2 regions of the Mesorhizobium sp. RIZ17 genome follow, and region 2 is predicted to be linked to the other one. Evidence: predicted binding sites of a transcription regulator. Region 2 holds the regulator's gene; the other holds the start of a gene.

Region 1 (7,910 bases), 1.5 Mb from region 2:
ATCGTCCAACGTCCGCTGGAACGCCTATATCGAGAAATCCGCCGCCGGCTCGGTGCATGCGGCCGAAATGCCGTTCGTCGATTCCGTCACCACCGGCTCGCTCTCCGGCTCCGGTGTGGACCTGCCGGGCGTCGGCACGGTGGCCTTTCGCGGCAAGGGCAATGTCGCAGGCGCCACGCCCGATGAAGACCGCGTCATACGCGCCGACAAGAAGGGCCGTTTGGTCAAGGTGGCGCCGGTCGCGCCGCCCAAGAATTTCAGCGCCGGCTCGATCTTCGAGCGCACCTCCTCGCTGCTGCGGCCCTCGATGGACAGCAACCTGAAGCTCACCTTCGCCAAGCCCGGCATCAAGGGCAAGGAAGTGCAGATCGCCCAGGCCTTCCATCTGCGCGAGGACAAGAAGCCGGATCCGGATCTGCCGGCGGCGCTTGTCGCCCTCGTCAACAACGACAAGCCGGATATCCTCGCCACCGCCTATGCCCAGTCCGCGCCCGACTATGCGAAGGCGTCGCCCTTCGAGGCGCTGCTGCAGGACGATCCGAACGACGGCCGCTTCATCCCGCCGATGGGCAAGGGCGACCATGCCTGGCTGCAGAATCCGCTGCCGGCGAGCGTCTTTTCCAAGCCCGAGCAGGCCTGCCTTGCCAAGGGCATCTATTTCGAGGCGCGCAGCGAGCCTGTCCGCGGCCAGGCGGCGGTGGCGCAGGTGATCCTCAACCGCGTCCGCAACCCGACCTATCCCAAGACGATCTGCGGCGTCGTCTACCAGAACGACAACTGGTTCAACCGCTGCCAGTTCTCCTTCGCCTGCGACGGCAGGAAGAAGATCATCACCGACCAGGCTTCCTACAAGACCGCCCAGGACGTCGCGATGGCGGTGACCGCCGGCAAGATCTTCATTCCCGAGGTCGGCTCGTCGACGCATTACTACGCCAATTACGTCCATCCGGGCTGGGCGCGCGCCATGCACAAGATGACCAGGATCGGCCTGCATATCTTCTACCGCACCTATGGCGGCGGCTGGAGCTGAGCCCTCAGGCGACTCGAACTGAGCCGATTGGGCGGCTCGAGCCGAGCCGCCTAAACGACCGCTCCGGCGATCCTTCCTCCGTCCGCCGGCGCACCCCGGCGGACGCGGCTTGTTGCGCGGATTCGCGCCGAGTCCTCACGCGGCCGTGAAGGGCACGATGTCGCACCTCGATAAATCGTTGATTTAATTATTAAAAATACATCGCTTGGAAGTTCGGCCCGTGGCTTGACGGGCGCGGACCCTCTAACTATGTTGCCGGCGACTTTAGAAGCGGACGGACGGTGATCGTCTGCCCGGGCAGGGGGGTTGCGATGGCCGACAAAAACGGGCCAGACGGAACCGGAGAAACCGGCCGCGGCAGGCAGCCAGAAGCCACCATCCGCGACGACGAACTTGAGCGCCGCCGGCGCGATCTTGGAGCATCGCTTGCGACGAGACGCACGGACCGGCTCGAGGGGAAAGACGAAGCGAAAGCTGCGACCGGTTACGGTCAGGCGCTGAAACTGTCCAGCGAGTTCATCGCCGGAGTGGTGGTCGGTGTCGGCTTGGGCTGGATCATCGACCGCACGGCGGGAACAACGCCCTGGGGTCTGATCGTCGGCCTGCTGCTGGGTTTTGGCGCTGGTATACTGAATGTCCTGCGCTCTGCGGGGCTTGCATCCGAATTCGGCCAGGGCGGCAAGCCGCGCGAGCCGAAAGAATGAAGTGGGGCGCCGCAGGGCGCTGAAGCGAACTTAAGAAGCCGTGTGGCTTTGACGGGGATTTAAAGTGGCTGCTGCTGACAAGGTCGATCCGATCCACCAGTTCCAGATCCATCCGATCATCCCGCTGCATATTGGCGGCTACGACGTCTCGTTCACCAACTCTTCCCTGTTCATGGTCGTGACGATCGTGCTGGCGTCGGCCTTCCTCTATATGAGCACGGCCAGCCGCGCGCTCATTCCGGGCCGGCTGCAGTCGGTGTCCGAAATGGCCTACGAATTCGTCGGCAACATGCTGCGCGACGCCGCTGGCAAGCAGGGCATGCAGTTCTTCCCGCTGGTGTTCTCGCTGTTCATGTTCGTGCTGGTCGCCAATTTGGTCGGCCTGTTCCCCTATTTCTTCACCGTCACCAGCCACATCATCGTCACCTTCACGCTGGCGATCCTGGTCATCGGCACGGTCGTCGTCTACGGCTTCGCCAAGCACGGCCTCGGCTTCCTCAAGCTGTTCGTGCCGCATGGCGTGCCGGGACTTCTCCTGCCGCTGGTGGTGGCGATCGAAGTCATCTCCTTCGTCTCGCGACCGGTCAGCCTCTCGGTTCGTCTTTTCGCCAACATGCTGGCCGGCCACATCACGCTGAAAGTGTTCTCGGGCTTCGTCGTCAGCCTCAGCGCGATGGGCGCTGTCGGCATCGCCGGTTCGGTCCTGCCTCTCGCCATGGCCGTCGCGCTGACCGCTCTCGAACTGCTGGTCGCCTTCCTGCAGGCCTACGTCTTCGCGGTGCTGACCTGCATGTATCTGAACGACGCCCTGCACCCGAGCCACTGATTTTCACCGGCGCCCCGGCGCCAGCATACCCAACGTACCAACTGCAACGAACAAGCAAACCACAGGAGTTTTGAAATGGACGCAACTGCAGCAGCTGCTATCGGCGCTGGTATCGCCTGCATCGGCATGGGCGGCGCGGGCATCGGCCTCGGCAACATCTTCGGCAGCTACCTCTCGGGCGCGCTCCGCAACCCGTCGGCTGCCGACGGCCAGTTCGGCCGCCTGATCTTCGGCTTCGCCGTGACCGAAGCTCTGGGCATCTTCTCGCTCCTGATCGCTCTGCTCCTGGTCTTCAAGTAAGAGCCGGCGCTGACGAAAGGGGCCGCATGGTGCGGCCCCGTTCTAGGGACAGGGGAATGAGATGTTCGTGACATCTGCCTATGCGCAAGAAACAGCGCCGGCCGCGGCCGAGGGCGATACGCATGCGGGCACTGCCGTGCCTGCCGCGGAGCATGAGGCGTTCCCGCCGTTCGATGCCAAGACCTTCCCGTCGCAGATCCTGTGGCTGGTCATCACCTTCGGGCTCTTCTACCTGTTCCTGAAGCGGGTGGTGATGCCGCGCCTTGCCGGTATCATCGATGTCCGCAGCGACCGCATCACACAGGATCTCGACCATGCCGCAAGGCTGAAGGGCGAGGCCGACGCCGCCGTTGCCGCCTATGAGCAGGAACTGGCGGAGGCCAAGGCCAACGCCAACAAGATCGGCCAGCAGGCAAGCGACGCCGCCAAGGCGGACGCCGAGGGCACGCGCAAGAAGCTCGAGGCCGAGCTCGAAAAGAAGCTTGCCGAGGCCGAGGCGAGCATCGCCTCGATCAAGGCCAAGGCGATGAAGGAAGTCGGCACGATCGCCGAGGACACCACGTCGGCCATCGTCGAGGCGCTTGTCGGCGGCAAGGCCGACAAGTCCGAGATCGCGGCCGCGGTCAAATCCGCGAGCCGGTAAGGAGCGGGATCATGGACGCCACATCACTTGCCACGCTCTGGGCCACGATCGCCCTGATCATCTTCCTCGGCGCCATCATCTATCTGAAGGTGCCGGGCATGCTGACCAAGTCGCTAGACGCCCGCGCGGTCAAGATCAGCGCCGAGCTCGAGGAAGCGCGGCGCCTGCGCGAGGAGGCCCAGCAGCTGCTCGGCCAGTATCAGCAGAAGCGCAAGGAAGCCGAGAAGGAGGCCGCCGACATCGTCGCCGCCGCCAAGCGCGAGGCTGAATTGCTTGCTTCCGAGGCCGCCAAGAAGACCGAGGACTATGTCGCCCGGCGCACCGCGCTTGCCGAGCAGAAGATCAGCCAGGCCGAACGCGAGGCCGTCAGTGAAGTGCGCGCCAGCGCCGTCGACATCGCCGTCGAAGCTGCCCGCGCGCTGCTCGCCGCCAAGGTCGATGTCAAGGCAGGCGCGGACCTGTTCAAGTCGGCGCTGGACGACGTCAAGGCCAAGCTGAACTGAGCTGGCCGCACTTGCGAATGAGAAGCCGCCTGGGCAACCCGGCGGCTTTTTTGTTGTTTGAAAAGGGAGCGGGACGCCTGAACTGCTGATCTCCCCCTTGTTTACGCTATACACACACCTTCTGTGACTGGTGTAACTGATCGGGCCGACGCTTGATTGCCGCGTGGTTCCCCCAATCCGTCGCTGCTTCGCAGCGCCACCTTTCCCCCCTCCGGAGGGAAAGGAAGGGAGCGTTGCCGGACGAGCGTTGACGGCAAAAGCTTGGCGCCCTTCCTCTACCCCGTCGATCGGGGGAGAGGTGGCTCGGCGAAGCCGAGACGGAGTGGGGGTCGACCATCGCTACATTCGACAACGCATGCGCCAAGCTGCCATGCTCGCTATCGCCAAAGACCAGCCGCTTGGAAATGTGTGCATGCCATAGCTCCCCCACAAGGAGGGAGGTCAGCCGTCATCGTCGGCGGCGCCTTACTCCAGTCCGACGAAGCTCTCTTCCTCAACCGCCTCGGCGCCACCCAGCCTGAACGGCGCGAACGAGGCCCGGTGGAGCCTTGCCACCGGTCCATGCGCCTCGATCGCGGTGCGGTGCCTCACCGTCGCATAGCCCATATGCACTTCGAAGCCGTAATGCGCGTGGTGTCCGCCGCAGCCGCACATCATGCGGTCGCGCATCACCTTGGCGACGATCGAGGCGGCGGCGATCGATTGCGAGCGCTGGTCGCCCTTGACCAGCGCCCGGCCCTCGCAGGCGAGGCCGGGCGGAACGTCGCGGCCATCGGCCAAGGCAAGCTTGGGCTGCAGCGACAGGCCGGCGGCGGCGCGGCGCATTGCTTCCAGGCTCGCCTTCAGGATGTTGCTGTTGTCGATGCCTTCGGCGCTGATCGAGGCCATCGAGACGCTGAGCGCCGAGCCGAGAATCTTGAGGAACAGCGCCTCGCGCTGCAAATGGCTGAGGCGTTTGGAATCGTCGAGGCCTTCCGGGATATTGGCGGGGTTGAGCACCACCGCCGCGGCCACCACCGGACCCGCGAGCGGACCGCGGCCGGCCTCGTCCATGCCGGCGACAGGCCACAGCCCGTCGGCCATTGCCTTCGTCTCGATCGAGAAGTCGGGCTTCTCGACCATTTCAAAGAGAAGCGGAGAATCGGAACGCGCGCGAGCCATGGTGCGGCGAGGTTCGCATCGGCTCCGATTCTCCGCAAGTCCTTCCGGGTCGGATGGGGCGTCGGACCGGGAAGGCACCGTCTCGCGGCCGGGGGACATTGGCCGGACGGGATACTTGAAAGGAGGGCAATTCCAGACGGAAAGTCGCTTGGCCTGGAACCGCTTGGCGCCGGCCCGTCATGGCCGGCACTGAGGTTAAAGCAGCATCAGCTGCTCGCCGGCGCCGGAGCCTGCGACGAATTGGTCGGTGCGGAGCTGCCGCCGCTCGACATTGAGGCCGAGCCGCTTGGCGGCGATCTCGAAGCGCCGGCCGATCTGCCAGGCATAGGGACCGGCGCCCTTCATGCGCTTGCCCCATTCGGAATCGTAGTCCTTGCCGTCGCGCATCGATCGGATCAGCGACATCACATGCCGGTAGCGGTCCGGATAGTGACGCAGCAGCCAGTCCTTGAAGATCGGCGCCACTTCGAGCGGCAGGCGAAGGATGACATAGCCTGCCTCCCGGGCGCCGGCGGCTCTGGCCGAATCGAGGATGCGCTCCATCTCCGGATCGTTGAGGCCCGGGATGATCGGCGCCACCATCACCGAGGCCGGGATGCCGGCGTCCGAAAGCTGCCGGATCGCCTCCAGCCGCTTCGTCGGCGTCGACGCGCGGGGTTCCATCGTTCTTGCCAGCATGCGGTCCATCGTCGTCACCGACAGCGCCACCTTGGCAAGGCCGCGCTCGGCCATGCGCGACAGGATGTCGATGTCGCGCGTCACCAGCGCCGACTTGGTGACAATGCCGACCGGATGGCCGCGCGCCTCCAGCACTTCGAGGATCTCGCGCATGATGCGGTATTGCTTCTCGATCGGCTGGTAGGGATCGGTGTTGGTGCCGATGGCGATCGTGCGCGGCTGGTAGCCCGCCTTCGACAATTCCCTGTCCAGCATGCGCGCCGCATCCGGCTTGGCGAACAGCTTCGATTCGAAATCGAGCCCCGGCGACAGGCCCATGAAGGCATGCGTCGGCCTGGCGAAGCAGTAGACGCAGCCATGCTCGCAGCCGCGATAGGGATTGATCGAACGGTCGAAGGAAATGTCCGGCGACTCGTTGCGGGTGATGATCGTGCGCGGCTTCTCGACCTGCACTTCCGTCTTGAAGGGCGGCAGTTCCTCCAGCGAGTTCCAGCCGTCATCGAACACATGACGGCTGACCGGCTCGAACCGGCCGGACGGGTTGATGCCGGCCGAGCGGCCGCGATTGCGGTCGGGCCGCACGCGCATGCCGCTCTGCTCGATCATCGCGTTCGCCATCTCGGCTCTGCCTGCTCCGAAGGCAGCAATGTCGGCGCGCACGATCTGTTCCATTTTCGCCCTCTCCCAGGGACTGTCGGCAGGCTGTCGAATCGCTCTGTTCATGAAACTATTCCTATTTTGTCGATGAGAACAAAGCAAGAACTTTTTCGGCCGAAAAGCGCAACTGGCGCAAGCCGTGGCTTTCCGCTATTCGGCTAGGGATGCTCAGCGTTCTCATCGAGACCTTGAACGACGAAGAGGGGCTTGCCCGCACGCTCGCCTCGCTGGTCGGCGGCGCGGTCGAAGGCGTGGTGCGCGACGTGATCGTCTGCGATCAGGGTTCGACCGACCAGACGCATCGGGTGGCCGAACATGCAGGCTGCCACTATGTGACCGGCGGGATCGGCGCCGGTATCGGCCAGGCCAAGGGCGATTGGCTGCTGCTTTTGGAACCGGGCGCCAGGCTCGCCGAGGGATGGATCGACGAGGTGGTGGCGCACACGGCGAAGCAAACCATTCCAGCACGCTTTTCACGCGCCCGGGCCGATCGCACGCCTTTCCTGGCCCGCGTCTTTTCGGGCAACCGCGCGCTGGCCGAAGGGCTCGTCGTCAGCAAGCGACAGGCCTCGGCGCTGGCAAAGAGCGCGCGCAGCGCCGAGGCCCTGGCGCGCGGCCTTGCCACCAGAAGGCTGAACGCCGAAATCTGGGTTGCTCCGCCAAAGTGAGACCGGCTCTCCCTTCTCCCCTTGTGGGAGAAGGTGGCCGCGCAGCGGCCGGATGAGGGGTGCTCCAGGGAAAGCTAGCGTCTCACTTCGCTGGAACACCCCTCATCCGTCTCGGCGCTGCACGCCGATCCACCTTCTCCCACACGGGGAGAAGGAAACGCAGCGCGGTCCCTCCCCAGTCAACTCCCCCGAATTTCCACCGGCATCCAGTTGCCACTGCGCCTGGCCAGGCGTTGCTCGCGCGTTTCGGCATCGAACCGGACAGCGACCGGCTCGCGCGAGAACCGTTCACGCTCGTCGAGCGCGTTGACGATGACGATCGCCCTTGCGTCGTCACCGTCGCCGGCGATTGCCGCGACATAGACGCCGCATTCGCGGCAGACGAGGTAGTCGGCGGTGCGCAGGCCGAAGCGGTAGATCTGCAGCCGTGCCTCGTCCTCGACCGAGATGCTCAGGCGTCCATTCGGGTCGGCCGCCGCGCGCGAGCCGTGCCGGGTGCAGAACGAGCACTGGCAGGCGCGGATTTCCAGTTCGGCCGGATCGAGCGCGGTGGAAAAGCTCAGGCGGATGTTGCCGCAATGGCAGCCGCCGCTGTGAACGGCCATGGCACAGGTTCCTCGTTTGCTCGCACAAGCTACTGTGCCGGCGCCGGCTTCGGAATGGCAGCCTCGAAGGCGACAGCGCCATTTCGCCTGCAAACCGGTTGCCGTTCGGGCGCTTTGCCTGTGCTTTACGAGGTG
Region 2 (7,910 bases):
GTTGCGCGGCGCTTCGCCATACATGATGTCGAGCCGCGCCCTGCCTTCTGCCACCAGCGTGTCGCGGAATTGCTGAGCCGGGCCATCCCAGGCCGCCGGCCAGCGGTCGCCACCCGCGATGTTCGCGCCATTGGCATAGGCATTGTTCCAATCCGCGATGCGATGTTCGACCAACCGTGCCTCCCAAGACGCGCAGCTTCATCCAGCAATGGCCGGCTGCAGGGATCACGTCAATGCTCCGGAACCAAAACATTTTAGGCTTGAAACAAATTTGGGCCGGTGCGATCCTGCCTTACGAACGGCCGACGACAGGAGGTCTGCCGAACGCCCAAGCCCGCCCACGCTCGCCCCAAGGCGGTGTCACGAAGGTACGGCCGGGGTGCGGCAAACCTCCTTGGGCAAAGCAGGGAGGATGACGGCTACATGCTTGGACCTTCAGCGCATACCGACACGTTCACGCGCGATCACCTGCCGCCGCCCGAGCAGTGGCCGGATTTCCTTCTGGATGGGTTCGACTATCCCGAGCGTCTCAACGCCGGCGTCGAACTGACCGACAGGCTGGTCGAGAAAGGTTTCGGCGATCGCACCGCGCTCATCGGCAATGGCCGCCGCCGCACCTATAAGGAATTGTCCGACTGGACGAGCCGCCTGGCGCATGCGCTGGTCGAAAACTATGGCGTGAGGCCGGGCAACCGGGTGCTTATCCGTTCGGCGAACAATCCCGCCATGGTTGCCTGCTGGCTGGCCGCCACCAAGGTCGGCGCCGTCGTCGTCAACACGATGCCGATGCTGCGCGCCGGCGAACTTGGCAAAATCGTCGACAAGGCCGAGATCGGCATCGCGCTTTGCGACACGCGGCTGATGGACGAGATGACGGCCTGCGCCAAGGAGAGCGCCTTCCTCAAGCAGGTCATCGGCTTCGACGGCACCGCCAACCATGACGCGGAGCTCGATCGCGCCGCGCTCGACAAGCCCGTGACCTTCAAGGCTGTCGACACCGGCTGCGACGACGTGGCGTTGCTTGGCTTCACTTCAGGCACGACCGGCGTGCCGAAGGCGACCATGCATTTCCACCGCGACCTGATGATCATCGCCGACGCCTACGCCCGCGAGATCCTCCAGGTGACGCCCGACGACGTCTTTGTCGGTTCCCCTCCATTGGCCTTTACCTTCGGCCTTGGCGGGCTTGCCATTTTCCCGCTCCGCTTCGGCGCGGCGGCGACATTGCTGGAGCAGGCGACGCCGCCCAACATGATCCACATCATCGAGACCTACAGGGCGACCATCTCCTTCACGGCGCCGACGGCCTACAGGGCGATGCTCAAGGCCATGGACGAAGGCGCTGACCTGTCTTCGCTGCGCGTCGCCGTGTCTGCCGGCGAAACGTTGCCCGCTCCCGTCTTCGAAGAGTGGACGCGAAAGACCGGCAAGCCGATTCTGGACGGCATCGGCGCCACCGAGATGCTGCATATCTTCATCTCCAATCGCTTCGACGACATGAAGCCCGCATCGACCGGCAAGCCGGTGGGCGGCTACGAGGCGCGCATCGTCGACGAGGAGATGCGCGAGTTGCCGCATGGCGCGACGGGAAGGCTGGCGGTGCGTGGGCCGACAGGCTGCCGCTACATGGCCGACGATCGCCAGAAGGACTATGTGCGGGATGGCTGGAACCTGACGGGCGACACCTTCGTGCAGGACGAAGACGGCTTCTTCCATTTCGCCGCCCGCTCCGATGACATGATCGTCAGCGCCGGCTACAACATTGCCGGGCCGGAAGTCGAGGCCGCGCTACTGTCGCATCCGGATGTCGCGGAATGCGCCGTCATCGGCGCCGAGGACGCCGAACGCGGCCAGATCGTCGAGGCGCATGTCGTGCTGGCGCCGGGCGCGGCGCCGGATGCCGCGACGGTCAAGCGTCTGCGGGATCACGTCAAGGCAACGATCGCGCCCTACAAATACCCGCGCTCGGTGAAGTTCATCGCCGCCTTGCCCAAGACCCAGACCGGCAAGATCCAGCGCTTCCGCCTGCGCGCCGAAAAGCCCCATTGAGCGAGAAAGCCCGATTCAGGTGACGGCCTCCTTGACCGCGAAGCGCGCTTCCCGCCAGACGCCGGTGCGCAGGATGTCTTCCAGCACTTCGACGGCCTCCCAGACATCCCGATAGCCGACATAGAGCGGTGTGAAGCCGAAGCGGATGGTGTATGGCGCGCGGAAATCGCCGATCACGCCGCGCTCGATCAGGGCGCGCATCACCTGGTAACCGTGCGGATGGGCGAACGACACCTGGCTGCCACGCTCGGCGCCATCGCGCGGGCTTTCCAGTTCGAGGCCGAAGGCGCCGCATCGGGCTTCGACAAGCCGGATGAACAAGTCCGTCAGGGCGATGCTTTTGTCGCGCACGGCATTCATGTCGACCTTGTCCCAGAGGTCCAGCGCGCCCTTCAGCGCCCGCATCGACAGCACCGGCTGTGTTCCGCACAGGAACCGGCGGATGCCCGTGCCGATGGCGTAGCCCTGCTCGAACGCGAAAGGCCGGGCGTGCCCCCACCAGCCGCTGAGCGGCTGGCGAATGTCACCGTGGTGGCGGTTCGCGGCGTAGATGAAGGCGGGCGCGCCCGGGCCGCCATTGAGGTATTTATAAGTGCAGCCGACAGCGAAATCGGCACTGAAACCATCAAGATCCACCGGCAACGCGCCTGCCGTATGGCAGAGGTCCCAGACGATCAGCGCGCCGGCTTCGTGGGCCTTGCGCGTCAAGGCCGCCATGTCGCGCAACCGGCCGGACTTGTAGTTGACGTGGTTGACCAGGATGACCGCGACTTGGCTGTCGATCAGCTCCTCGATCGTCGGGGCGTCGACACCTTCGAGCCGCAGCACCGTACCAGGACGCGTGGAGGCCACGCCCTCCGCCATGTAGAGATCGGTCGGAAAACTGTCGCCCTCGGCAACGATCACGGATCGGTCGGGCCGCATCGCCAGCGCCGCATGCAGGACCTTGTAGATGTTGATCGAGGTCGTATCGCAAACGACGGTCTGTCCGGCCGCCGCGCCGATCAGCCGCCCGAGCCGGTCGCCCAGTTCGACCGGCATTTGGAACCAGCCCGCGGTATTCCAGGCGCGGATAAGATCATGCGCCCATTCGCGCGTTGCCGCTTTCTCGATCTCGTCGAAAACCTCGGAGGACGCCGCACCCAGCGAGTTGCCGTCGAGATAGATCACCCCTTCCGGCAGGATGAAGCGATCGCGCAGGGCGCGCAGCGGATCCGCGGCATCCATCGCCTCGACTTCAGCACGGCCAGGAATTCCCCTCATCGCGTTACCGCCTCCATCTCGACCCAGCGCCGCTCGCAAATCGCCAGACGGCCAACGGCGGTTGTCTCACCCCAGTCGGCGTCGGGGCAAGAACCTTTCGTCCTGTGTTAGCTGGTCCATAGACCGCGAGAACAGTGAACCGGCAAATCGCCGAAGTTGGCATTTTGGGTTCGTTTCGTTCACGGTGCAGCATGCGCAAAGGGTGGTCCACGCGGTCCGACCCGCGCTTTCGTGATGGCGCTGCCTGCTGTTTCAACTTAGGCAGTGCTGCAAAATCGAACGGAATCAATGCCACCGCCCTACTGGCGGCGGCTGGCGTCCTCGAATGCAACATTGTTTCGGCAGCCTTAAGAAATTCATTAAACTTTAAACGGTTGCGGAACACAACTGGAACAGATAGTGTTTGTTCTGGGTTTGTTTTTCCGATTCTGGTTTCAGAACCCGTGGGGGCCGCCAATGCTGACGCGCAAACAACATGAACTCCTGATGTTCATCCATGAACGCCTGAAGGAGAGCGGGATTCCTCCATCCTTCGACGAGATGAAGGAGGCGCTGGACCTTGCCTCGAAGTCCGGCATCCACCGGTTGATCACGGCGCTGGAAGAGCGCGGCTTCATTCGCCGGCTGCCGAACCGGGCGCGCGCCCTCGAAGTCTTGCGCCTGCCCGACTCGATCGCGCCTGGCCTGAATGCCGCGAAGAAGTTCTCGCCAAGCGTCATCCAGGGCGGCCAAGGCAATCTCAACCGCCAGGTCAAGCCGGCAGCGCCTTCGCGCACGCCGACACCCAGCAATGACGACGACGCTGTTTCGGCCGTATCCATTCCGGTGATGGGCCGCATTGCCGCCGGCGTGCCGATCGACGCCATCCAGCACCAGACGCACTCGATCTCGGTGCCGCCGGACATGATCATGGGCGGCGAGCACTATGCGCTGGAGGTCAAGGGCGACTCGATGATAGAGGCCGGTATCTTCGACGGCGACACCGTCATCATCCGCAACGCCAATACGGCAAGCCCGGGCGAGATCGTGGTGGCGCTGGTCGACGACGAGGAAGCGACCTTGAAGCGGTTTCGCCGCAAGGGTGCCTCGATCGCGCTCGAGGCCGCCAACCCGGCCTATGAGACCCGGATCTTTGGACCGGATCGGGTCAAGGTTCAGGGCAAGCTCGTCGGACTTATCCGTCGCTACTGAGCAGGACCGCGCGGCGGTCTTCGCCGGAAATGCGTGACATCTATTCTGTCGGCTGCGGCGCGGCCGCCGGCTTTTCCGGTCGTTGATAGGGCGGCAGCCCCCTCGCCTCGCGTGTGTATTTCCGCTGCTCGTGCCAGGGACGATATGGCTCGTCGACCGCGTAGCGAACGGTTGGCCGGGCGGTCGCCGATTGCGGATCGAAGAAGATAGCGGCGCTGCCGTCGTGAGCCAGCTGCCGCTTGGTGACGACGAGCACGCGCGGATCGCGGCATGGGTTGTAGGCCGTTGCATCGTTGATGACGATGAGATCTGCGAACCCGCAGGCCGGTCGGGCGCTGCCGCGGTTCTCGGCAAGCGCGACGATGGCGCCGGAAGGATGCCGGCCGATGCAGAGGTCTCCGGTGCAGTAGAAGGGCGAGCCAGGCGGCAGGTCGACGGGATCGGCGATGTCGAGGGCGTCCTTGGCGAAGGTCTCCGGCGGCACGATATCCTCGGCTTTCAGCGCTCGTTTCCAGTTGTCGGTGGTGAACTCGTTGGAGCGCGCGCGGTTGATCGCAAGCTCACCGCCTCCGATCGGCATCGCCACCAGACGCGCGTCCTCCGAGACAAGCACATCCGGCGTGCGGACATGCGGAATGGCCAGCAGCGCCGCGAGCGCGAAGGGCACCGCGGCAAGCCTGAGCCACGTGGTCGCCATCGTTGCGATGACCAGCGCGACCGTCGCCAGCAGCACCGACTGGATCGAGATCAGCCCGACGGCGTCGACCGGTGAGCGCTCGGATATCCACGCCGAAATGGCGATCATCGCCGTCAGGCCCTTGCCCATGACAAAGAGGAAGGGACCGTCGAAGCCGAAGGGCATGGCGAGCGCGCTCAACACGGCGAACGGCATGACGATCAGCGAAACGATCGGCATGACCGCCAGATTGGCCAGCAGGCTGAGCGGCGACACGCGCTGAAAATGCCAGATCGCAAACAGCAACGTCGCGCTGCCTGCGATGAGCGACGTTATGGCGGCGCCGCCCACGCCAACCGCCAGTTTTTGCGATACGAACCCGAGAAACGAACGCCTTGCCGGCGGCGCTGTCGTTTTGCCGGCGCGATAGTCGGCAAAGCCGGCATAGGCGCCGACAAGCGCAGCGGTGGCGGCGAAGGACATCTGGAAGCTCGGGCCGACCACTTCGTGCGGCGAGACCAGGATGACGGCGATGGCAGAGATCGCCAGGTTGCGCATGGTCAGCGCCGCGCGGTCGAAAAGCACGGCGACCAGCATCACGGCCAGCATGATGAAGCTTCGCTCGGCCGCGACCACGATGCCGGAGATCACGAGGTAGGCGGCAATCGAGGCCAGCGCGATTGCAGCGGCATATTTCTTCACCGGTCGGCGTGACGAGAAATCCGGAAACAGCGCGAAGGTGCCGCGCAAAAGGACCATGATCGTGCCCGCGACAAGTGCCATGTGCAGGCCGGAGATCGAGATGATGTGGTAGATGCCGGTGCGCCGCATCGACTCGTTGATCGCTTCCGGAATGCCGGCGCGCACGCCGACGATCAGCGCCGCCGCGATCTCGCCTTCGGACCCGCCGATGGCGCTCCTGATATGGTCGGCAATGCCTTCGCGCGCGTTTTCGACAGCCGATGCGACGCGCGCTCCGAATGGCGCTTCTGCCGGGGCAATCAGCTTTGGATCGCCCAGGAAAAAGCCGCTGCCGCCGATGCCGGCAAAGTAGCTGTCGAAGGAAAAGTCATAGCTGTCCGGCCGAACCGGGCCTGTCGGCGGCAGCAGCTTGGCATAGCCGGTCAGCATCGACCCGGCGATCATCTCTGGCGGGATCCTGCGTGCCGACAGCCTGACGCGGTCCGGCGCATAGCGCAGCTTGGGATGCTCCGTGGAAATCAGATCGATTGTCAGCCGGATGCGGCCGTTGGCCATCGCCTCGGCGGTGACGAGGCGCCCCGTCAGCCGTGTCTGGATTTCGGAACCCAGCATCGGGGTCGCCATCCGCCAGGTCTCCACCTTGGCCGCGAGAAAGCCCAAGGCGCAGAAAAACGCCGCCACGAAGACAAGGTGTGTTCTGTGCCGGGAACGCGAAACCGCCGCGCAGACAGCCATCAGGGCCACCGCCGCGAGCGGCCTGTAGAGATCGGGCTCAGTGTTCAGCGAGAAGTAGTAGATGACACCAGCGGCCAGGAACACCGGCACCAGCAGGAAGCCAATGCCGCGGTCGAGCTCGGTGGCCGCCGCGGTGCCGATGCTTCGGTGGAGTGCGGGAAGCGAGGCGCGGCCAAGCTGTTTGCGGATCCGGCCGATGGTGGCTGTTGTTGGCGGGACCGGCTGTATTGCACCGTCACCGGGCGGCAGCAACACGGCTGGTGCGCGCGGCTCCGGAAGCGAAACCGGCGCTGTCTCTTCGGGTGTGGCATGGGCAAACATCAGGCGTTCGCTGACGCCAGCTGTCGTTCCCCCGCTCTCCTTCGCGCCCCGGCCACGTCCAGCCATCGGGTCTGCCCCTTGCGCCCCAGACCGCCTATGCTACATGAACGCCGGTCGCGTGGAAGTCTGCGCGACACATGCATTTTTCAGTGCTTCTTCGAGAGTTCCATGTCCGACAAGGTCGTCACCCGCTTTGCCCCCTCGCCCACAGGCTACCTGCACATCGGCGGGGCGCGCACGGCGCTGTTCAACTGGCTCTATGCCAGGCACACCGGCGGCACGATGCTGCTGCGCATCGAGGATACCGATCGCGAGCGCTCCACCGAAGCCGCCACGGCCGCCATTCTCGACGGGCTGACCTGGCTTGGCCTCTCCTGGGACGGCGACGCCGTCTCGCAGTTCCAGCGCGCGCCGCGTCATCGCGAGGTGGCCGAGGAACTCGTGCGCATGGGCAAGGCCTATTACGCCTATGAGACGCCGGCCGAGCTCGAGGCAATGCGCGAGGCGGCCCGCGCCAAGGGCCTGCCGCCGCGTTACAACGGCCAGTGGCGCGACCGTGACCCGTCCGAGGCGCCGGCAGGCGTCAAGGGTGCGATCCGCATCAAGGCGCCGACCGAAGGTGTGACGATCGTCAACGACCGCGTGCAGGGCGAAGTGCGCTTCCCGAACAAGGATCTCGACGACTTCATCATCCTGCGTTCCGACGGCGTCCCGACCTACATGCATGCCGTCGTCGTCGACGATCACGACATGGGCATCACCCACATTATCCGCGGCGACGATCACCTGACCAATGCCGCGCGCCAGACGGTGATCTACAACGCCATGGGCTGGGACGTGCCGTCGATGTCGCACATCCCGCTGATCCACGGCGCCGACGGCGCCAAGCTGTCGAAGCGGCACGGCGCCCTCGGCGTCGAGGCCTATCGCGCCATGGGCTATCTGCCCGAGGCTTTGCTCAACTATCTGGCCA

Evidence for each region. Region 2 encodes LexA, which represses DNA repair genes until DNA is damaged. Its sites were predicted from a motif close to TGTTCNNNNTGTGTTCNG; they were not measured.
Region 1: a site for LexA is predicted at 6,592-6,609, ahead of WDX12_RS19480 (PA0069 family radical SAM protein). Genes of this name have one in related genera too.

The regions. Positions count from the first base shown of each region.
Region 1 covers NZ_CP147861.1:4,085,464-4,093,373, forward strand. The annotation lists gene WDX12_RS19445 (cell wall hydrolase) at 1-1,030, shown strand, start outside; gene WDX12_RS19450 (AtpZ/AtpI family protein) at 1,342-1,734, shown strand; gene WDX12_RS19455 (F0F1 ATP synthase subunit A) at 1,799-2,560, shown strand; gene WDX12_RS19460 (F0F1 ATP synthase subunit C) at 2,636-2,860, shown strand; gene WDX12_RS19465 (F0F1 ATP synthase subunit B) at 2,922-3,503, shown strand; gene WDX12_RS19470 (F0F1 ATP synthase subunit B) at 3,515-4,006, shown strand; gene WDX12_RS19475 (ribonuclease HII) at 4,472-5,167, opposite strand; gene WDX12_RS19480 (PA0069 family radical SAM protein) at 5,363-6,517, opposite strand; gene WDX12_RS19485 (glycosyltransferase) at 6,667-7,170, shown strand; gene WDX12_RS19490 (GFA family protein) at 7,350-7,775, opposite strand; gene moaB (molybdenum cofactor biosynthesis protein B) at 7,901-7,910, opposite strand, start outside.
Region 2 covers NZ_CP147861.1:5,618,660-5,626,569, forward strand. The annotation lists gene WDX12_RS27360 (alpha/beta hydrolase) at 1-174, opposite strand, end outside; gene WDX12_RS27365 (AMP-binding protein) at 424-2,049, shown strand; gene kynU (kynureninase) at 2,065-3,312, opposite strand; gene lexA (transcriptional repressor LexA) at 3,769-4,503, shown strand; gene WDX12_RS27380 (ComEC/Rec2 family competence protein) at 4,544-7,003, opposite strand; gene gltX (glutamate--tRNA ligase) at 7,106-7,910, shown strand, end outside.